DNA from 4 places in the Cellulosimicrobium sp. KWT-B genome. Region 1 is predicted to be linked to each of the others. Evidence: riboswitches for the same ligand, from Rfam matches in the RefSeq annotation. Region 1 holds a riboswitch; each other region holds the start of a gene.
The links. A riboswitch is a leader RNA that binds a small molecule or an ion and turns the genes downstream of it on or off. The one in region 1 is predicted to bind thiamine pyrophosphate.
Positions count from the first base shown of each region.

Region 1 (3,196 bases):
GCGCCGCGGACCGCACCCTCACCGCCGACGACGTGGCGCGGGTCCGGGAGGGCGCCGTGGCCGCCGCGCGCGAGCGCGTCGGGGCGGAGCTGCGCGCATGAGCGGCGCACCGGGGCAGGGCGCGACGCCGGACGTGGCGCCCGCGCGCACCGCGCTCGTCACCGGGGCGTCGCGCGGCATCGGCCGCGCGGTCGCCGTCGGGCTCGCCGCGTCCGGTCTCGACGTCGCGCTCCTCGCGCGCGACGCGGGCCGGCTCGCGGGCGTGGCTGACGAGATCGCCGCGCTCGACGGCGCGGGCCGGGCCGTCGTCGTCACGGCGGACGTGACCGACGCCGCGGCGGTGGCCGCGGCCGTCCGCGAGGCCGAGGCCACGCTCGGGAGCGTGGACCTGCTCGTCAACAACGCGGGCCGGGTCGACGCCGAGGTGCCGCTCTGGGAGGCGGACCCCGACGAGTGGTGGGCCGTCCTCGAGACCAACGTGCGCGGGCCGTTCCTGCTCGCGCGCGCCGTCGTCCCCGGGATGCTCGCGCGCGGTGGCGGCCGCGTCGTCGACCTCAACAGCGGCGCGGGCTCGCACGACATGGAGGGCGCGAGCGCGTACAACGCGAGCAAGACGGCGCTGCTGCGCCTCGGGGCGAACCTCCACCGCTCGGGCCACGCGCTCGGGCTGCGGACCTTCGAGGTGTCGCCGGGCGTCGTGCAGACCGACATGACGGCGTCCATGGTCATGCACGAGGGCCGCACGGACTGGACGCCCGTCGAGCGCACGGTCGAGATGGTCGTCGCGATCGCCCGCGGCGAGCTCGACGCGTTCTCGGGGTCGTTCGTGCGCGTGACGCACGACTCGCCCGGGTCGCTCCGCGCGGCGGCCCAGGAGGCCGCCCGCGCGGGCGTCGTGCTGCCCGGTCCCGACGGCCGTCGGCTGCGCGTCACGCGCTGGGGCTCCGACGACCCGATGCCGGGGGAGCTCCCCGCCCGCTGAGCGCACGCGCCCCGCACGGCCGACGCCGCCCGACCCCCCGGTCGGGCGGCGTCCGTGCGTCCGGGCACCGGGTCACAGCGGGACGCACGCGTCCCGGTCGACCCACACGTGCCACAGGCCCCGCTCGGGGTGCTCGTACTCGAACGCCACGAGGCCGCCCGCGTCGTGCGTGACGACGCCCGTGAGCACGACCCGCCGGCCGTCGCGGTCGAACGTCGTGCAGAGGGCGGGCACCTGGACCGGGACGGGCGCGTCCGGCAGGAAGGGGCGGGTCGCGGGGGCGACGTGCTGCGTCATACCCGGAAAGACGCGTGCACGCGCGTCGTCTCACGCCTCGGGGCGGGTGAAAAGCGCACGGGTCGCCGCGTAGCATGGCCCGCGACACGGGGTGCCCCGCACCGGGGCTGAGATGAGACCCGTCGAACCTGATCTGGCTCGTACCAGCGAAGGGATGTCCGCGCGATGACGCTCGCCCTGCCTCGGCACACCTCCGACCCGGTCCCCGCTTCCGCGGACCGTGACCGTCGCCCCGACCCGGGCCGTGGGCCCGACCCGGCCCCGTCCCGCCCCCGCGTCCTCTCCGTCGCGGGGACCGACCCGACCGGCGGCGCCGGGATCCAGGCCGACCTCAAGGCGTTCTGCGCGCACGGCGCCTACGGCATGGCCGTCACCACGGCGCTCGTCGCGCAGAACACCCACGGCGTGCGGTCGGTGCACGTCCCCGGGCCGGCGTTCCTGCGCGCGCAGCTCGACGCCGTGTCCGACGACGTCGAGGTCGACGCCGTGAAGATCGGCATGGTGGCGGACGAGGCGAACGCCCGCGCCGTCGGGGAGTGGCTCGACGACCTCGCCGCGGCGCGCGCCGCCACGGGTGCTCCGCGGCCCTGGGTCGTCCTGGACCCGGTGATGGTCGCGACGTCCGGCCACCGCCTGCTCGACGCGGGTGCCGAGCAGGCCGTGCGCGACCTCGCGGCGCGCGCCGACGTCGTCACGCCGAACCTGCCCGAGCTCGCCGTCCTCGGCGGGCGGGAGCCCGCGACGACGTGGGACGACGCCCTGCGCCAGGCGACGTCGTACGCGACCGCGAGCGACGCCGTCGTGCTGCTCAAGGGCGGTCACCTCACCGGACGCACGTCGCCCGACGCGCTCGTCGTCCCCGCGCCCGGGCCGACGTCGGGCCGCGCGCCGGGGGCGGCCACCGTCACGACGTTCGACGCCGAGCGCGTCGACACGCCCCACACCCACGGCACGGGGTGCTCGCTCTCGGCGGCGCTCGCGGCGCTGCGACCGCAGCGCGCGAGCTGGGAGGAGGCGGCGCGCGAGGCCAAGGAGTGGCTCACGGGCGCGCTGCGTGCCGGCGCCGCGCTGCGGGTGGGGACGGGCCGGGGGCCCGTGGACCATCTGCACCGCTCGGCGCCCGTGCGGCCGGGCTGAGCCCGGGCCGACCGGGCGAGCCCGGGCTGCTGCGACGTGCCGAGCCCGGGCCGCGGGACGCACTCAGGCCGTGGGGCCGCTCGCTGCGTGGTCGGCCCTGCGGTCGGCTCCGCGGTCGGTGTCGAGGTCGGCCAGCGCGTCGCGGAGCACGGCGAGCGTCGCGCGCGCGACGGCGAGGCGCTGCGCGGGCGGGGCGTCCTCGGGCCGCGTGGTCACCTTGGCGCCGACGAGCGGGACCGGCCCGGCCGCGGCGAGGAACTCGCGCACCTCGGCCGGGCCGAGCATCGACTCGTCGGGGCCTGGGAGCGCGGGGTCCGGGCCGTGGGGCGGCACGTGCGCGTCCGCCCACGGCGCACCCCACCGGCCGGGCCGGCCGGCGGCCCCGGAGAGCATCGCGCTCGCGAGGAGGCCTGCGCCGGCGGCCGCCCGCGCGTGCTCGACGGGCGTCGCGGCGCTGCGCCCCTCGATGGCGGACCGGCCCCAGTTGAGCCCGAGGTGCAGGGGGTGGCCGGTGTCCCGGGCCGCGCGCGCGACGGCGGCGATCTCGTCGTCGAGCGCGAGGAAGCCCTTCTCCGCGACGCCCCACGGGCGTGGCGCGTCGCAGTGCTCGACCACGAGCGGCAGCCCGGCGGGCGCGACGGCGGCCAGCTCGGTGAGGCTGCGCGCGAGCGCTGCGCCGGAGCCGCGGCCGGGACCGGGCGCGGACTGGAGCTCGACCGCGACGACGCGTCGTCGACCCTCCGCCTCGGCGAGCCGGGTCACGGCCGCGAGGACGCGCGC
Region 1 covers NZ_NEDO01000006.1:17,128-20,323, reverse strand. The annotation lists gene pheT (phenylalanine--tRNA ligase subunit beta) at 1-101, shown strand, start outside; gene B9L22_RS17005 (SDR family oxidoreductase) at 98-982, shown strand; gene B9L22_RS17000 (hypothetical protein) at 1,055-1,279, opposite strand; TPP riboswitch at 1,357-1,451, shown strand; gene thiD (bifunctional hydroxymethylpyrimidine kinase/phosphomethylpyrimidine kinase) at 1,445-2,416, shown strand; gene B9L22_RS16990 (DUF4862 family protein) at 2,480-3,196, opposite strand, start outside.

Region 2 (3,196 bases), on a different contig from region 1:
GGTGAGCACGGCGTCGGGGAAGCCGTTGACGTTCTGCCACGCCCACATCCACGTGCCCGGTCCGGGCGCGGCCGTGCCGAGGAACTGGAGGCGGCACGTCGCGGTCCCGCCGTCGGGCGCGGTGAAGGTGAAGACCCCGGTGGTCAGGTCGGCGGCCCAGGCGTCGTCGCCGTGGAGGTCCGTCAGGTGGAGCTGGTGCTCGTGGGAGAGGAACGCGGCGTCGTCGACGAGGTCCTGGAGGGCCGGGACGTCCTGGGCTGCCGTGCCGTGCGCGGTCTGCGGCTCCGTCATGGACCGACGGTAGCGGCGCGCACGGCGCCCGGCCCCCGCACGACACGCGGTGCGACGGGACCGCCGCTCAGGCCGCGAGGAGCAGGACGTCGCCGGCGCGCGCCGTCGGACGCCGGAGCGTCTCGGCGACGGGGAGGTCCCGCACGGGCTCGCCCACCGGGGCGACGTGCCGTGGCGCGGAGAGGGCACCGCGCTCTCGCGCGGAGGACAGCACGCGGACGGGCGCGAGCGGCCGGAGCTCCTCGCCCGTGCGGGCGACGAGGTCGACGAGCCGCAGGCCGAGGGCGCCGCACACGGCGGCGAGGACCTCGGACGACGCCTCCTTGCGCCCGCGCTCCACCTCGGACAGGTAGGCGGTGGAGACGCGCGCGTCGGCCGCGACGTCGACGAGCGTGCGCCCCTGCGCGAGCCGCGCCCGCCGCAGGATCCCCCCGATGACGTGGCGCAGGAGGGGCTCCGCCCGTCCGCCCGCCCGGGAGCGGGGGCTCGGCGTCACCCCGTCCGGCACCACGTCCGGCACCACGTCCGGCAGCGTGCCCGGCACCGCGCTCGTCGCGTCCATGCGTTCACGCTACCCGCGGCCCACCCGGGTGCCGAGGCGCCCGGGTGGGTATCTGCTGCTGGCGTAAGGCCGGGCGCACGACGCGACGCCGGCCGCGCGCCCGGCCGGACGGGTCACCAGCGCTCGAGCGACCAGGCCATCTGCCAGAAGCGGATCTCGTGGCGGCAGCTCAGCTCGAACGCGCGCTCCATGCGCGCGCGCTCCGCCTCGCCCGCGTCCGCGGCGAGCGCGTCGAGGCGTGCGCGCAGGTCCGTGAGGACGTCCTCGGTGCGCTCGGCCGCGTAGAACTGCCACCAGCCCGCGAGCGGGTGGTCGTCGCCGAGGGCGCCGGGCGTCGTCGCGCGCTCGCCGAGCCAGAAGCGCCGCGCGGACCAGATGTAGGTCCACGGGCACGGCAGCAGCGCGGCGAGCAGCACGCCGAGCGAGTCGCGGCCGGCCGCCGTCATGTGGTCGACGTAGGCCTGCGCGCTCGGCGCGAGGCGGTGCGTCTGCGCCTCCTCGTACGTCACGCCGAGGAAGTCGCACATCGCGTGGTGCGCGTGCGACTCGTCGTCGAGGAGGAAGCCGGCCTTGTCGTGGAAGTAGGCCGCCCACGACCGGTCGGGCGCGAGGGCCATGCCGAGGCCGTAGCAGCGCAGGTAGGCCGTGAGGTACTGGTGGTCCTGGCCCACGTAGTGGCGGACCGCGGCGGGCTCGACGGAGCCGTCGCGCAGCCCGGCCAGGAAGGGGTGGTCGTAGAACGTCTCGAAGAGGTCCGCGTACCGGCGGGCGAGGTCGGCGGTGAAGCCGGTCTCCTCCTGCCGGACGAGCGCGGTCGGGTCGTCCGCGAGGACAGGGTTCAGGGTGATGGCAGCAGGCGTCGTCATGCCCACGTTCCTCCGCTCGTGCTAGCGAGATCAGGTTCGACGGGTCCGGGCGGCCGTACCGCTCGTCTCAGTCCCTCGGCCCGGGCCGTGGCCCGGGCGGGACGCCCCGCGTGGTTCGCGCCGACCCTAGCAAGGACGGCGCCGGTGCGGGAGCCCTCGCCACGGTGTGGGAATATAGTTGTAGCGACAACAAGTTGGAGAAGACATGACCACGAGCACGCCGGGCGCGCCGACCGACCGCCTCCTGTCCCCGTCCACGAGCATGGACGCCGTCACGCTGCGCGTGGGCGACCTCGAGCTCATGACCTCGTACTACACGGGCGCGTTCGCCCTCGCCCCGCTCGAGGAGCGGTCGCGCGGCGCGGAGGTGCACCGTGTGCTGGGCCGCGGCCGCACACCCATGCTGCGCCTCGTGCACACCCCCGGGCTCCCGCCCGTCGACCCGCGCCAGGCCGGCCTGTTCCACACGGCCTTCCTGTTCGACGACGGCCCGAGCCTCGCCGCGACCGTCTACCGCGCCGCGCAGGACCGCCGCGGCACCTTCGTCGGGTCGAGCGACCACCTCGTCAGCGAGGCGTTCTACTTCACCGACCCCGAGGGCAACGGCGTCGAGCTCTACACCGACCGCCCCCGCGAGACGTGGGTGCGCGAGCACGGTCAGATCCTCATGACGACGACGTTCCTCGACCCGAACGCCTACCTGCGCACGCACCTCGACCAGGAGACGTTCGACGCCGGCCCCTCGCTCGCGGGCCGCGTCGGCCACGTGCACCTGCAGGTCGGCGACGTCGCGACCGCCCACGCCTTCTACGTCGACGCCGTCGGCTTCGAGGCGACGCTCACCGGGTACAGCGGGGCGCTCTTCGCGTCCGCGGGCGGGTACCACCACCACGTCGCGATGAACGTGTGGAACAGCGCGGGCGCCGGGCCCCGCGCCGCGAGCCTCGGGCTCGGCGACGTCGCCGTCACCGTGCCGGGCCGTGAGGACCTCGACGCGCTCGTCGCGCGCCTCCGCGCCCGCGGGCTGGAGCACGCGGACGACGGCCGCTCCGTCGTCGTGCACGACCCGTGGGGCACGCGCGTGACGCTGTCCGTCCCCGGCACCACGACCGAGGAGCTGCTCGCGCGCTGAGGCGCGGCGGCCCGGGCACGGAGCGCGCGCCCGGGGCACGAGGCGCACGATGGGAGGACCCGCCGAGCGCACCGAGGAGCGACCGTGTTCCGCAGCCTCTTCCCCGTCCTCACCGTGGCCGACCTCGACCGGTCCCTCGGCTTCTACCGCGACCTGCTGCGCGGGACGGTCGAGTACGCGTTCCCCGACGACGGCCCGCCCGTCTACGTGAGCGTGCGCGTGGGCGGGTCACCACTCGGGCTCGGGCAGGGCGACCCGCCTCCGGCGGACACCCGCGTCGTGCTGTGGGTGTACGTCGACGACTGCGACCGCGCCGTCGAGCACCTCGCGGCAGCGGGCGTGCCC
Region 2 covers NZ_NEDO01000004.1:363,136-366,331, forward strand. The annotation lists gene B9L22_RS14370 (DUF6882 domain-containing protein) at 1-291, opposite strand, end outside; gene B9L22_RS20700 (helix-turn-helix transcriptional regulator) at 359-853, opposite strand; gene B9L22_RS14380 (TenA family protein) at 967-1,719, opposite strand; TPP riboswitch at 1,710-1,838, opposite strand; gene B9L22_RS14385 (VOC family protein) at 1,925-2,851, shown strand; gene B9L22_RS14390 (glyoxalase/bleomycin resistance/extradiol dioxygenase family protein) at 2,936-3,196, shown strand, end outside.
Region 2: another riboswitch for thiamine pyrophosphate. It lies ahead of B9L22_RS14380 (TenA family protein); the one in region 1 lies ahead of thiD (bifunctional hydroxymethylpyrimidine kinase/phosphomethylpyrimidine kinase).

Region 3 (3,196 bases), on a different contig from region 1:
TCTTGCGCTTGGTCTCCGGGTCGCTGTGCCCGGCGAGCGCGGTGAGGAACCGCTCCTTCTCGTCACGGATCACGAGGTTGACGCCCGTCGCCGCGACGAAGTCGCGCTCGATCTGCTCCACCTCGCCCGCGCGCATCAGCCCGTGGTCCACGTGCACGCACGTGAGCTGGTCGCCCACCGCGCGCTGCACGAGCGCCGCGGCGACGGCGGAGTCCACGCCGCCCGAGAGCGCGCAGATGACGCGCGCGTCGCCGACCTGGGCGCGGATCGCCGCGACCTGGTCCGCGATGACGTTGCCGGGCGTCCAGTCCGGGGCGAGGCCCGCGCCGTCGTACAGGAAGTGCTCCAGCACGGTCTGGCCGTGCGCGGAGTGCTTGACCTCCGGGTGCCACTGCACGCCGTAGAGGCGACGCTCGCGGTCCTCGAACGCGGCGACCGGCGAGCCCGACGACGTCGCGAGGACCTCGAAGCCCTCGGGCGCGCGGTGCACGGCGTCGCCGTGGCTCATCCACGTGGTCTGGTTCTGCGGCGTGCCGTCGAGCAGCACGCCCGCGGCGCACACCTCGACCTCGGTGCCGCCGTACTCGCGCAGGCCCGTCTGGGCGACCTCGCCGCCGAGCGCCTTCGCCATGGCCTGGAAGCCGTAGCAGATACCCATGACGGGCACGCCTGCCTCGAACAGCGCCGGGTCGACGAACGGGGCACCCGTGGCGTACACGGACGATGGGCCGCCCGAGAGGATGATCGCGGCCGGGTCCTTCGCGAGCATCTGCTCGACCGTGAAGGTGTGCGGCACGATCTCGGAGTAGACCTTGGCCTCGCGCACGCGGCGCGCGATGAGCTGCGCGTACTGGGCGCCGAAGTCGACGACGAGCACGGGCCGCGGGGTCGAGGCGACCTCGGCGGTGGTGGGGGTGTCGGGAGCGGTGGCGGGTGACGTCACCCGTCCAGGATAGTCGCCGCGCGGCGGGGCTCGTCCCGCGTCTCAGGCGTCGGCGGGCACCTCGGCGCGCGCCGCGACGCGCTCGCGCAGGGCGCGGGCCGCCGCCTCCGGGTCGCTCGCCGCCGTGATCGCGCGCACCACCACGATCCGGGTCGCGCCCGCGTCGAGGACCGCGTCGAGCCGGTCCGCGTCGATGCCGCCGATCGCAAACCAGGGCGTCGCGGGCCGGGTCGCCGCGACGTCCCGTAGCAGGTCGAGGCCGACGGCGGCCCGTCCCGGCTTCGTCGGGGTCGCCCACAGCGGACCCACGCAGAAGTAGTCCACCGCCGGGTCGGCCTCCGCCGCGGCCGCCTGCGCGGCCGAGTGCGTGGACCTGCCGAGCACGGGCCCCGCGCCCAGCAGCGCCCGGACCGCCGGCACGGGCAGGTCGCGCTGACCCATGTGCACGACCGGCGCGCCCGTGACCGACGCCACGTCCGCCCGGTCGTTCACGGCCCACAGCGCGCCGTGCTCCGTCGCGACCCGCGCGACGAGCTCCTGGAGCTCGAGCTCGCGCGCGACGTCGAGCGTCTTGTCGCGGAGCTGCACGACGTCCACCCCGCCCGCGAGCGCCGCCCGCAGGAAGTCCTCGAGGTCGCCGCGCTCCTCGCGCGCGTCCGTGCAGAGGTAGAGCCGCGCGTCGGCGAGCCGGGCGCGTACGGCGTCCGCCGACGGGGCGGGAGTGGCCGGGGTGGTGGAGGTCTCGGAGCTCACCCGCGGGAGCCTAGCCTCGGCGGGTCCTCGGCAGGAGGTACTGTGGCCGACAGCACGGGAGCCCCGCAGGGGGCTGAGAGGGCGTCGCCGCCGACCGTCGAACCTGATCTGGGTCATGCCAGCGAAGGGAGCGCACATGAACCTGTCCGTCCACCCGTCCGCGGGTGGCGCCGTCGTGCCCGACGGCGCGCGCGACGTCGTCGTCGTGGGGGGCGGGATCGTGGGTGTCGCCGTCGCGTGGCGCGCGGCGCGCGCGGGGTTGACCGTCACGGTGCTCGACCCGGCGCCGGGCGCGGGCGCGACCCACGCCGCAGCGGGGATGCTCGCACCGGTGACCGAGGCCGACTTCGGGGAGGAGGCCGCCCTGCGGCTCCACCTCGCGGCCGCCGCGGCGTGGCCGGCGTTCGCCGCGGACCTGCGCGCGGCGACGGGGGCGGACGTCGGGCTGCGGACCGCCGGGACCCTCACCCTCGCCTACGACGCGGACGACCTCGCGCTGCTCCGCCGCGTCCTCGCGCTGCACGCCGCGCACGGTCTCGCGTCGCACGAGCTCACCGTCGCCGACGCGCGCCGCCGCGAGCCGTACCTGGGCCCGCGCGTCGCCGGGGCGGCGTGGGCCCCCGCGGACCACGCCGTCGACCCGCGCGCGGCGCACGCCGCGCTGCTCGCCGCGCTCGGCGGAGGCGACGCCGCGGGTGCGGGCTCGGCCACCGGGGCGCGCGTCGTCCGCGCGTCCGCGACCCGGCTCGCGCTCGATGGCGGGCGCGTGGTCGGCGTGCACGACGACGCGGGCCGGCTCCACCGCGCGGGTGCGGTCGTCGTCGCGGCGGGCTGGCAGTCGGGCGCCCTCCTCGCGGACGTGCCGGGCGTCGTCGTGCCCACGCGGCCGGTGAAGGGTCAGACGCTGCGGCTCGACGCGGGCCCGGACCTCGCGCTGGAGCACGTCGTGCGCGGGCTCGTGCAGGGCCGGCCGGTGTACGTCGTGCCGCGCGACCCCGAGCCGGCCGGCCCGCGCGCCGGGCACCGGGAGGTCGTCGTCGGGGCTACCACCGAGGAGAACCCGGACGACCGCCGCGCCACCGCCGGCGGGGTCTTCGCGCTCCTGCGGGACGCGCGCGCCCTCCTGCCGGGGATCGACGAGGCCGCGCTGGTCGAGGTGACGCCGCGGGGGCGCCCCGCGACCCCGGACAACCTCCCGCTCGTCGGGCCGACGGACGTCCCGGGGCTGCACCTCGCGACGGGCCACGGCCGCAACGGCATCCTGCTCGCCCCGCTCACGGCGGACGCCGTCGTCGCCGGGCTCGGCGGGCTCTCCGGCCTGGGCGGGACCGAGCCCGGCGACGACGTCGCGACCGCCCTCGCCACCGCCCGCACCGACCGCTTCGCCCGCACCGCCACCACACCGAGGTGAGACCCGTGACCGCACCCGCACCCACCGCGCTCGTCAACGGCGAGCCGTACCCGCTCGACGGCGACGTCGACCTGGAGCGGCTCGTCGCC
Region 3 covers NZ_NEDO01000001.1:209,877-213,072, forward strand. The annotation lists gene guaA (glutamine-hydrolyzing GMP synthase) at 1-943, opposite strand, end outside; gene thiE (thiamine phosphate synthase) at 986-1,696, opposite strand; TPP riboswitch at 1,741-1,842, shown strand; gene thiO (glycine oxidase ThiO) at 1,833-3,107, shown strand; gene thiS (sulfur carrier protein ThiS) at 3,113-3,196, shown strand, end outside.
Region 3: another riboswitch for thiamine pyrophosphate. It lies ahead of thiO (glycine oxidase ThiO); the one in region 1 lies ahead of thiD (bifunctional hydroxymethylpyrimidine kinase/phosphomethylpyrimidine kinase).

Region 4 (3,196 bases), on a different contig from region 1:
CGAGCCGCAGGAACCCGAGCGGGCCGCCCTGCACGAGCAGCGACCGGAACGCGACGCCGACGACGACGGTCGGCAGCACGAACGGCACCGTGACGAGCGCGCGCACGATCCGCCGACCGGGGAACCGGCACCGGTACAGCACGTACGCGCCGGGCACGCCGAGCAGCAGCGACAGCGCCGTGCCGAGCACGGCCTGCCAGAGCGTGAGGCCGACGATCCGCCACGTGCGGGGCTCGGAGAAGACCTCCGCGAACCCCGAGAGGTCGAGGCCGCCGTCGTCCCCGACGAACCCGCGCGCCACGAGCGTGACGACCGGCCACGCGAAGAACACCCCGAGGAACGCGAGCGGCACCGCCGCCGCCAGACCCCACAGCACCCCGCGCCCGACGCCGCCCCGCCGGACCGCCCGACCCCTCACCACGGCTCTACCTCGGGAAACCACGGGTCTCCCCCGCGCGACCACGGCTCTACCCCGCGAGGGAGAGCCGCGGTCGCTCGGGGACCGGGGGTTCGGGGACCGGAGGTCAGTCGACGACCGTCGCCGTCCATGCCTTGATCCACTCGTCGCGGTGCGCCGAGACGTCGGCAGGAGCGACCTCGAAGGGCTCGTCGGCGAGCGGCGCGAACTCGGCCCAGCCGTCGGGCAGCGTGACGGAGTCGTCGGCGGGGTACATGTACATCTGGTCGGCGACGTCGCCCTGGAACGTCTCGCTCACGAGGAAGTCGAGGAGCTGCTGCGCGCCCTCGGGGTTCTTCGCGTTCGCGAGCACGCCCGCGTACTCGACCTGGCGGAAGCACGTGTCGAGCAGCGCGCCCGTGGTCGACGCGGAGCCGTCCTCGGTGAGCGTGAACGCGGGCGACGTCGAGTACGACAGCACGAGCGGGCGCGGCCCCGCGCCCTCCGAGCCGGAGAAGTCGACGTAGTACGCGTCGGACCAGCCGTCGACGACCTTCACGCCGTTGGCGCGCAGGTCCGCCCAGTAGTCCTCCCAGCCGTCCTCGCCGAACGCCCCGACGGTCGCGAGGAGGAACGCGAGGCCCGGCGACGACGTCGCGGGGTTGGTCACGACGAGGAGGTCCCGGTACTCGGGCTTCGCCAGGTCCTCGAGCGTCACGGGCTCGGGGATGCCCGCGTCGGCGAACCACGCGTGGTCCACGTTGACGCACACGTCCCCGAGGTCGACGGCGGTGAGCTCGCCGCCGTCGCCGACCGCGTACGACGCGGCGGACTCCGAGACGTCGGCGGGCGTGTACGGCTCGAGGACGCCCTCGTCGATCGCGCGCGACGCGAAGGTGTTGTCGATCCCGAACACGACGTCGCCGAGGGGCGAGTCCTTCGTGAGGATCAGCTGGTTGACCAGCGCGCCGCCGTCGCCGGGCGCGACCTGCTCGACGGTGAGCCCGCTCTCCTCCTCGAACGCGGCGAGCACGTCGTCGCTCACCGCGAAGGAGTCGTGGGTCACCAGGGTGACCGTGCCCCCGCTGCCCGACGACGCGTCGTCGCCCCCGGCGCCGTCGCCCCCCGAGCAGGCCGCGAGGGCGAGGAGCGCGAGCGTCGCGCCCACGCCGGTCGCGAGGGCCCGGCCGCGGCGGGCGACGGTGGTCGTGTGCTGCATGTGTCCTCCCTGGACGTTCAGGAGGGGTCCACCGGCCCGACGGGCCGCGCGCCGGGTGGGCGCGACGGACCGCGCGAGCAGGTGATCGAGAATCCCGACTTCCTCCACCGGTGCTAACCGGATCAGGTTCGAGGGTCTGCGGTGGTCCGCACTCTCAGCTCCTCCAGGAGCTCCCCTGTCGTTCACCGCGAGCCTACACCGGCCCCACACCCGGAGAGTCCCCTGAGAGAACCCTGAGCGCCGGCGCCCGCGGACCAGGGACGGTTCGGGGCCCGCCCCCGATGCCGCGGGGACGCGCGCCGCGGGAGGGTCGGTGCGGCCGCCGGGAGCCCCGGCGGCCACCACAGGACGACGCCGCCCGGCGAGCCACGACGCTCCCGCGCAGCGGCACGACGAGAGGACGGACGAGGACGTGACGACGACAGGTGCGGCACGGCGGAGCACCCCGCGCGAGGGCGCGCCCACTGAGGGCACTGAGGGCGCCGAGGGCGGTGCACGACCCGCGATCGCGACCGCGCGCGGGCTGGTGAAGACGTACGGGCGCGGCGAGGCCGCGGTGCGTGCGCTCGACGGCGTGGACGTGGACGTGGAGAAGGGTCGGCTGACGGCGATCATGGGCCCGTCCGGGTCCGGGAAGTCCACGCTCCTGCACTGCCTCGCGGGGCTCGACTCCCCCACGGCGGGGACCGTCGTCGTCGACGGCGAGACCGTCTCCGCGATGAGCGAGCGCCGGCTGACGCGCCTGCGGCGCACGCGCCTGGGGTTCGTCTTCCAGTCGTTCAACCTCGTGCCGACGCTCACGGCGGAGGAGAACATCGTGCTGCCGCTCGCGATCGCCCGGCGCCCCGTCGACCGGGAGTGGTTCGACCGCGTGGTCGACGCCGTGGGCCTGCGCCCCCGGCTGGGGCACCGGCCCGCCGAGCTGTCGGGCGGGCAGCAGCAGCGGGTCGCGTGCGCGCGGGCGCTGGTGTCGCGGCCCGCGATCGTGCTCGCGGACGAGCCGACGGGGAACCTCGACTCGCGCGCCGCCGCGGAGGTCCTGGGCTTCCTGCGCGCGTCCGTGGACGACCTCGGCCAGTCCGTCGCGATGGTCACGCACGACCCGACCGCCGCGTCGTACGCCCACCGGGTGCTCTTCCTCGCGGACGGCCGCCTCGTGACCGAGCTCCACGACCCCACGCCGCAGGCGGTCCTCGACACGCTGGGCTCCCTCACGCCCGCCGGGCCGTCCCCGGCGCACGCCGCCCCGGCAGCGACGACGGCGGCCGCCCGATGATGGGCCGGATCGCGCTGCGCGGCGTGCGCGCGCACGGCGCGCAGCTCGTCCTCTCGGTCCTCGCCGTGACGATCGGCGTCGCGTTCGTGACCGGCACGTTCGCGCTGCGCGCGATGCTCGCGACCACGTTCGACGGCATCGTCGCCTCGTCGGTCCAGGCGGACGCGTACGTGCGCGGTGCGTCGTCGGCCGGGGACGCGCTGATGTCGACGTCGGCCCAGGTCGGCGGTGCGCGCAGCCTCGTCCCGGCAGACCTGGCGCGCGACCTCGGCGCGCGCGACGACGTCGCGCTCGCGCTCCCGGA
Region 4 covers NZ_NEDO01000002.1:235,247-238,442, forward strand. The annotation lists gene B9L22_RS07280 (iron ABC transporter permease) at 1-421, opposite strand, end outside; gene B9L22_RS07285 (thiamine ABC transporter substrate binding subunit) at 525-1,616, opposite strand; TPP riboswitch at 1,699-1,803, opposite strand; gene B9L22_RS07290 (ABC transporter ATP-binding protein) at 2,122-2,892, shown strand; gene B9L22_RS07295 (ABC transporter permease) at 2,889-3,196, shown strand, end outside.
Region 4: another riboswitch for thiamine pyrophosphate. It lies ahead of B9L22_RS07285 (thiamine ABC transporter substrate binding subunit); the one in region 1 lies ahead of thiD (bifunctional hydroxymethylpyrimidine kinase/phosphomethylpyrimidine kinase).